Persicobacter psychrovividus: one gene and its partner. Each later gene encodes a partner of the first gene's protein in a complex. Links are inferred from orthologs where the notes say so. Each region holds a gene or a part of one and is shown in the gene's direction. Other genes may lie near its edges.

Region 1 (4,356 bases):
ATACTGGTGAACATGGCTGCCATACCAGAAGCGGTGGCAAAGCCGTCTTCAGTGCCTTCCATTTGGCACAGTTTGGCTATCATTTCATTGTTGTTCGGGTTGGAGTAACGGGTGTAAATGTCTCCTTCCTTTTCACTGGCAAACTGCGCTCGGGCATCCTCGGCATCATCAAACACAAAGGAGCTTGTGGTGTAAATCGGAACAGCATGTTCGCCATGTGGGCTTCGTTCTGTTTGAGTACGAATAGCGTTGGTTTCAAATTTCTTCTTTTCCATGAGGGTTGATGGCTTGTTTGATTGTTGTTGGGTAATTAAGCAGGGAGGATCTCGAAGCTGTAGGTGATTTCAGCCGTTTTCGAAAGCATGATCCCCACGGAACAGTATTCCTCATTGGAAAGCTTGACCGCCTTTTCTACCTTGGCGGCATCAAGTTCACCAAATGCCTTATAATGTAAATGAATTTTTGTCCAAACATTGGCTTTGCCTTCCGGGCTGCGTTCGCCAGAAACACTTACCTTAAGATCTTGTAATGGCTGACGCTGTTTTTTCAAGATACTGATCACATCAATGCTTGAACAACCCGCAACCGCCGCAAGCAACAGTTGCATCGGGCGCATCCCCTGGTTTTTTCCACCAATTTCTGGCGACCCATCCAATTCTATAGTGTTTCCTTCGCCGTTATCGGCTTTCATATGATAGGCGTCGTCAAGTCTGTATAGTTCCATATTGTATTTGATATTATTATTCAGTGTAAAATAGTTGCCGTCAGCAGGAATAGCAAAGTTGAGGACAACAAAAAACAGAAATAATGATTGATGTGAAATCTTGCCATCGAAAATTTGGTCTGTCAGTAAAATTCATCCGGAAATGACGGCCTAAATTTGGTTGGTTTTCTTTATCAGGGCTCGTTTTTACTTGATGTGTCCGCTAATCGGTAAATTTGGGCACCTGCCGAAAAAATTAACCAACACCATTTTTGTGGTCTGACAACAGCAGTGCTTTGAATTTTCCCTGACATTGATTATTTTCTTGTGGCCAATGTTTGGTGAGCCAAAAGCAGGGAAAGCGCTTTGTGGGGTTTATTTTTTCACTCCTCAGCGGATTTATTGATAAATTCCTTAGGCTTTATTCATTTTTGCCTAAATTGACATCTACCTTTAAACCTATTGAAAAAACCTTATCACCATGAAAGAAATTACAGTACAGCAACTCAAAAGTATGATAGATGCAGGCGAGGACTTTCAGCTTGTCGATGTCCGCGAACCACATGAATATGAGTTGACCAACATTGAAGGAGAATTGATCCCTTTGGGAGAAGTAGCGGCAAGAGCTGATGAAGTGGAAACAGACAAGAAAGTCGTTGTGATGTGCCGTTCAGGGAAGCGAAGTGCTACCGCTATTGAGTATCTTGAAGATACCACAGGGCATGAAGAATTGTATAACCTTGTCGGTGGAATCTTGGCTTGGGGACGTGAAATAGACGATAAAATCGTTCAATATTAACGTTATTAGTGACTCATTTTCCTGCCTTTTCATTGCCATAGTTTCCTTTTTGAAGTAAATTTTAAGGCAGTATTGTTTTTGCGTGTAGTGAGTGATGTTTAGTGAAGATTTGATAATCAGTCTGTTATGTTTTGCTTGCGGTTTTTAGTGGATTTTTCTGTTAAAAATTGTGGTGCATATTAATTAAAAACAATATATCTTAGTGTCTTTAATTGAGAACAGGCTTCAATATATATATGCTTTTGGAATTTGAAAAACCCATAGTAGAGCTTGAAAGCAAGCTTGCGGATATGAAACAACTCGCCGTAGATAGCGGGGTAGACGTATCGGATGCGGTCCATAAATTAGAAACAAAGATTCAATCATTAAAGGTTGAAACTTACCGTAACTTAACAAGATGGCAACGTGTGCAAATGTCACGACATGCTGATCGTCCTTATACTTTTGACTATATTCACGAGATCACTGATGAGTTCGTGGAAATTCATGGTGACAGGAATGTAGCAGATGACAAAGCAATGGTCGGTGGATTCGGGCGTATTGGTGAGCAAACTTATATGTTCATTGGTCAGCAAAAAGGCCGAAATACCAAAGATCGTCAGGAACGCCGCTTCGGGATGCCTAACCCTGAAGGCTATCGCAAAGCTTTACGCCTGATGCGTATGGCTGAGAAATTTGACAAGCCAATTGTTTGTTTGATCGATACTCCTGGTGCGTTCCCTGGTCTTGAGGCTGAGGAACGAGGACAGGGCGAGGCAATTGCGCGTAACCTGAAAGAGATGTTTTCTTTGAAGGTGCCTGTGATCTGTATCGTTATTGGTGAAGGTGCCTCTGGTGGTGCCCTTGGGATCGCTATCGGTGACCGCGTGATGATGCTGGAAAACACCTGGTATTCAGTGATTTCACCTGAATCTTGTTCATCAATTTTGTGGAGAAGCTGGGATTTCAAGGAACAAGCTGCTGAAGCATTGAAACTGACTGCCGACGATATGCATTCTTTTGGCTTGATTGATGAGATCATCCCTGAACCGTTAGGTGGTGCCCATACGAATATCAAAGCGATGGCACGGACTTTGTCGGATACTATCCACAAGGCATTCACGGAATTAAATGCTTTATCTCCTGAAGAGCGGATTATTCAGCGTATTGATAAATTCTCTAACATGGGCGTTGTTCAGGAAGCATAATTTTGCAATAAAAAAGACAGTGACCAAAATACAAGAAAGCCGTGTTCCTTGAAGGACACGGCTTTTTCCATTTTATTTATTTTGAAGATGAAGTTACACGTAATAGACGCAGGAGATTTTAAACTGGATGGTGGTGCGATGTTTGGTGTTGTTCCCAAAAATTTGTGGGGTAGATATGTGGAGGCTGATGAGCGAAATTTGGTTCCTCTAAAAATGCGTTGCCTGTTAATCGAGGATGGCGATCGTAAAATTTTAATTGACACGGGCCTGGGAAACAAGCAGGCGGAAAGCTTTTTCAAGCATTATCATTTGTTTGGCGACGGTACCCTCTTGGGGTCCCTGGAGAAAGTAGGGGTTTCTCCTGAAGACATTACCGACGTTTTTATCACTCATTTTCATCTTGATCATGCTGGCGGAGCCATCGTACACCATGGCCCAGACAATACACCTGCCTACCAATTTCCAAATGCAAAATACTGGACCAACCGCAGGCATTGGGAATGGGCCACGAAACCTAACCCACGGGAGGCGGCTTCCTTTCTGAAGGAAAATATCTTACCGATTGAATCCCTCGGGCAGATGCATTTTGTAGAAGACGGGGCTGATTTCCCTTTTGAGATTATCTTTTCTGATGGGCATACAGAAGGGCAAATGTGCCCTAAAATCAGAATTGGAGATCAAACATTGATATTTATGGCTGATTTTCTGATGCCGACCGTAGCACATATTCCATTGGCGTGGGTGGTTGGTTATGATACCCGCCCGTTGCTTACCTTTGATGAGAAAAAAGCATTCCTGCAAGAAGCAGCAGATCAGCAGTATTTGCTGTTCATGGAACATGATATTAAGGTAGAGGTATGCACTGTTAAGCATACTGAAAAAGGCGTCCGCCTTGATAAAAGTATGACACTTGCGGAAGCGCTTGCTGATTGTGCCTCCGTTGTTACCGCATAATTTCAGTAAAATATAGGGCAAAAAAAAGCACGGTTTCCAACTGAAGAAACCGTGCCACCTTTCTGTGGTTCAGAAAGCAAAGCAATCATTAGAGAATTAGGATTTATCTTTCGACTTTGATAGAATCGGGGCTCATCCAATGCCCTTAATTAAACGAACTAGGAATCATAAGTTGAGGCTGACAGGCAATGTAATGCCCGTATAAATGTTTTAGGCCCAAAGGCGGTACATCCAACCATTTGCTGCAGTCTTTTTAAGGAAACTTGAACAATATAATCACTTTTTTTTATACGAATATTTTCTTGTAATTATTCCTACAAACCTGCGAATAGATTGATCCACAGTAGTTTTTATGATTAACTTCAGTTTTTTAAATGATAAACTGCCTCTGATTAGACTAACGTTTGCCGTGCTTTCTGGTTGTTAATTCGTTTCTAAATTTGTAAAATAATAGAAATATATTTTTAGAAATCAGTCTGAAATACCCATGACAAGTCAAACAACATCGCCATTAGTACAATCTTCAGATCTGCACCTGCAAGTGGAAGATCAACGCCTGTTCATTAAACAATGGCATGCCCCCACACCGAAGGCGATGATGTTGTGTGTTCATGGAGCCATGGAAAACGGGAAGATCTTTTATTCCAAAGGCGGTCGTGGTTTTGCGCCTTTTATGGCACAACAAGGTTATGAGGTTTTTGTGGTGGATCTTT
Region 2 (3,586 bases), 870 kb from region 1 along the record:
CTCTGACCTCGACTTGGGCAACTTTGCCAAACTCGTTAAAAATATTCAGCCATACCCTGGCGCTGAGGCGTATTTACTTTCCAATGAAGGTACTATTGTAGGCCACCCTGACGAATCAAAAATTGGTTTATCCTTGTCTGAAATTGCCGACAATCTCCCTGCCGACGTTCAGCTAATCGACAAAATATCTACCGGAGAATCTTTCAACTACTCCATAGAAGATGGCGCCACACCATATTTCATTACTTTTGTGCCCATTACCCCTGCAGGGACCCACAAATCTTGGAGCCTTGCACTGAAGATTCCCCTGTCTATTTTTGTAAGCCGTGCAGAGGCCCTGACTAAAGACGCCTCCATCATGATGATGTTTGGGTTGGTCTTTTTGATCGTCTTTATGTTCATTTTAGCACATTTTGTTACTTCCCCAATCAAGCAAACAACCCACGCTTTACAGCAATTGGCCGACGGAGAAGTGGACAGCATTGAAAAGCTGAACATCAAATCAAGAGATGAAGCACAAATGATGGGAGAGTCGCTTAATCAGCTTATTGACCGACTGAAGGAAGTTTCCTCTTTTGCCAAAGAAATCGGTAATAACAACCTCGAGGTAACAATTAACCCCAAAAGTAATAAGGACTCCATGGGCAATGCGCTGATGGGGATGAAAGACAGCCTGCAATCGGCACATATTCAGGAACAGGAAAGAAAAAAAGAAGAAAAACAACGCAGCTGGGCAAACACTGGGGTTGCCAGGTTTAGTGAAATTACCCGCGACACCTCCAAAGGCATTGAGGAAATGTCGCAAGAGGTTGTGGCCGAACTGGTGAAATATACTGAAGCCAATCAGGCGGGACTGTTTCTGCTGGAGGAGGAAAATCGCGACCACCCTGTCCTGGAACTTAAAGCCTGCCTGGCTTACGACCGCAAGAAATTTCTGGAAAAGGAAATCATGATTGGTGAAGGCGTTGCTGGCAGATGTTTTCAGGAACAGGAAACGATCTATATGACGGATTTGCCACAAAACTACCTTGAGATTACCTCAGGGCTCGGCGCCGCCACGCCTACAAACCTTTTGGTGGTACCGCTGAAAGTTAATGACAATATCTATGGGGTACTTGAAATCGCTTCTTTCACAAAATTCGAAGCCTACAAAATTGAGTTTATTGAAAGGCTATGTGAAAACTTCGCCTCAGTAATCAATACCCTTCGCATCAATCAAAAAACACAGTATTTACTCGAGGAGGCGCAAATGCAAGGAGAGCAACTCCGGGCACAGGAAGAGGAGATGAGACAAAATATGGAGGAACTCCAGGCTACGCAGGAAGATGCCGCCCGCCGCGAAGAGGACCTCGGCCAAAAAGTCAGCGAATACAAAGCGCAAGCGGAGAAAGCTGCCGCCATGGTGGAATTGCTGCGAACGGAAATGAAATCGGTTCAAAAGAATCAGTCCGCTCATCAGCAAGGATAAGATTTTAATTATCAACTCATTAAACAGGCTCGCTGTGCAATCCCGCTCAGTGGGAATGATAAAAACTATTGTTTAAACAAAATAAGTAAATATATTTGTATTCATTTAAGGGCTTAGTTTCCATTTTTTGCGATTGTTAAGCCCTTGATTATTTGCCAATTTGTATCTTACTATAAGAAAATAAAACCCACATAAATTATGTCTTGGTTTCAAAGAACGGATAAAGGGATCAAAACCTCGACCAAAGATAAAATGGATGCTCCAGAAGGTCTATGGTATAAAACCCCTTCGGGATCTATTATCCACATGAGAGAGCTCAAAGCAAACGCCTATGTTTGCCCTGAAGATGGCTACCATGTGCGTATTGGTTCAAAAGAGTATTTTGAGATCTTATTCGATAATAATGAGTTTAAAGAGCTGGACAAAAACCTGAGCTCTGGCGACCCGCTAAATTTCGTGGACAGTAAGCCTTACCCTAAGCGCATCAAAAGCGTGCAGGAGAAAACCAACCTTGTTGATGCTTGCCGTACGGGAGTAGGTAAAATGAACCAATTAGAGGTCGTGATCGCCTGCATGGATTTCAGCTTTATTGGTGGGTCTATGGGGTCTGTTGTTGGTGAAAAAATCAGCCGAGCGATCGACTACGCCCTCAAGCATAAAATCCCTTTCATCATGATCTCCAAATCTGGTGGTGCACGAATGATGGAAGCTGGTTACTCATTAATGCAGATGGCCAAAACATCGGCAAAACTGCACTTACTTGCTGAGGCGAAAGTGCCTTATGTAAGTTACCTGACGGACCCAACAACGGGTGGGGTAACGGCTTCTTATGCTATGCTCGGAGACTTCAACATTTCTGAACCAGGCGCATTGATCGGATTTGCTGGCCCACGTGTTATCCGCGAAACCATTGGCCGCGATCTGCCGGAAGGTTTCCAGAGTGCTGAATTTGTACTCGAACACGGATTTCTTGATTTTATCGTTGATCGTCGCCACGTAAAACAGCGACTTTCATCATTACTGAAAATGATTAAGTAATTGTTAAAACACTAACAATTATTACCTATATAAAAGATGAAGATTTTGACAATTGTTGAAAATCTTCATCTTTTTTCGTTTTTCAGGGAAATTAACATTCAAATTAATGTTCCCTTTTTAAAGACAATATTATATTTGTGGGGCTTGCCTGAAGGCAGGCAAATTATCATTTATCAAATCATTTAAGTACGATGACAGGTATTATTTTAGCTGGTGTTATCGCCTTTACTGTGCTGATCCTTGTATTGGTATTTGTGCTTCTTTTTGCACAATCTCAACTGGTACAATCGGGTCCGGTGAAAATCATGATCAATGGTGAAAAAGAATTGACTACCGCTGCGGGGTCAACACTTCTTTCAACCATGAGTTCTGAAAAGATTTTCTTGCCATCAGCATGTGGTGGGGGAGGAACTTGCGCAATGTGTAAGTGCCAGGTAACAGCAGGCGGTGGAGACGTTCTTCCTACAGAAGAAGGCCACCTTTCAAGAGCTGAGAAAGCAGATAACGTTCGTTTGGCTTGCCAGGTGAAGGTTAAAAACGATATGGAGATTCACATTCCTGAAGAAATCTTTGGTATTAAGAAATGGGAATGCGAGGTTATCTCTAACTATAACGTTTCAACCTTTATTAAAGAATTCAAAGTTCGCCTTCCTGAAGGAGAGCACATGGACTTTGAAGCTGGTGGGTACATTCAGATTGACGTTCCAGAAATCACCGTTGAGTTCAAGAACATGGACATCACTCCTCACCCAGAACTTGGGCACCCGAATGATGTTTACCAGTCGGATTGGGATCACTTCGGACTTTGGGACTTGAAAATGGTGAATGATGAGCCAATTTACCGTGCTTATTCTATGGCCAACCACCCAGGCGAGGGAGATATCGTGATGCTGAACATCCGTATCGCTACTCCTCCATGGGATCGCGCAAACAACACCTGGATGAAAGTTAATCCGGGAATCTGTTCTTCTTATGTGTTCTCGCGTAAGCCAGGAGACAAAGTGATGGTATCAGGACCTTACGGTGAGTTTGCCATTAATTACACGGACCGCGAGATGGTTTACATCGGTGGTGGTGCAG

Evidence for each region. Proteins that work in one complex are often made in the same cells at the same time.
Region 2: the proteins of AABK40_RS08755 (region 1) and accD are in contact, whole or in part, in a solved structure (PDB 8UXZ), measured with the Escherichia coli proteins. The link is inferred for Persicobacter psychrovividus from one-to-one orthologs.

Annotation. Positions count from the first base shown.
Region 1 is NZ_AP025292.1:2,059,021-2,063,376, reverse strand. Bases 963-3,713 are described here. They hold AABK40_RS08755 (acetyl-CoA carboxylase carboxyltransferase subunit alpha), read left to right. Parts: upstream 963-1,738; coding sequence 1,739-2,689; downstream 2,690-3,713. Other genes in these bases: AABK40_RS08750 (MBL fold metallo-hydrolase), read left to right, coding at 2,777-3,643; AABK40_RS08760 (rhodanese-like domain-containing protein), read left to right, coding at 1,185-1,502. Also shown: AABK40_RS08770 (trans-sulfuration enzyme family protein), read right to left, coding at 1-275; AABK40_RS08765 (OsmC family protein), read right to left, coding at 311-724; AABK40_RS08745 (alpha/beta fold hydrolase), read left to right, coding at 4,131-4,356. UniProt on the Escherichia coli protein: Component of the acetyl coenzyme A carboxylase (ACC) complex. First, biotin carboxylase catalyzes the carboxylation of biotin on its carrier protein (BCCP) and then the CO(2) group is transferred by the carboxyltransferase to acetyl-CoA to form malonyl-CoA.
Region 2 is NZ_AP025292.1:2,926,548-2,930,133, forward strand. What follows is about bases 803-3,586. They hold accD (acetyl-CoA carboxylase, carboxyltransferase subunit beta), read left to right. Parts: upstream 803-1,666; coding sequence 1,667-2,506; downstream 2,507-3,586. Other genes in these bases: AABK40_RS12615 (GAF domain-containing protein), read left to right, coding at 803-1,468; nqrF (NADH:ubiquinone reductase (Na(+)-transporting) subunit F), read left to right, coding at 2,698-3,586. In the rest of the region: more of AABK40_RS12615, read left to right, coding at 1-802.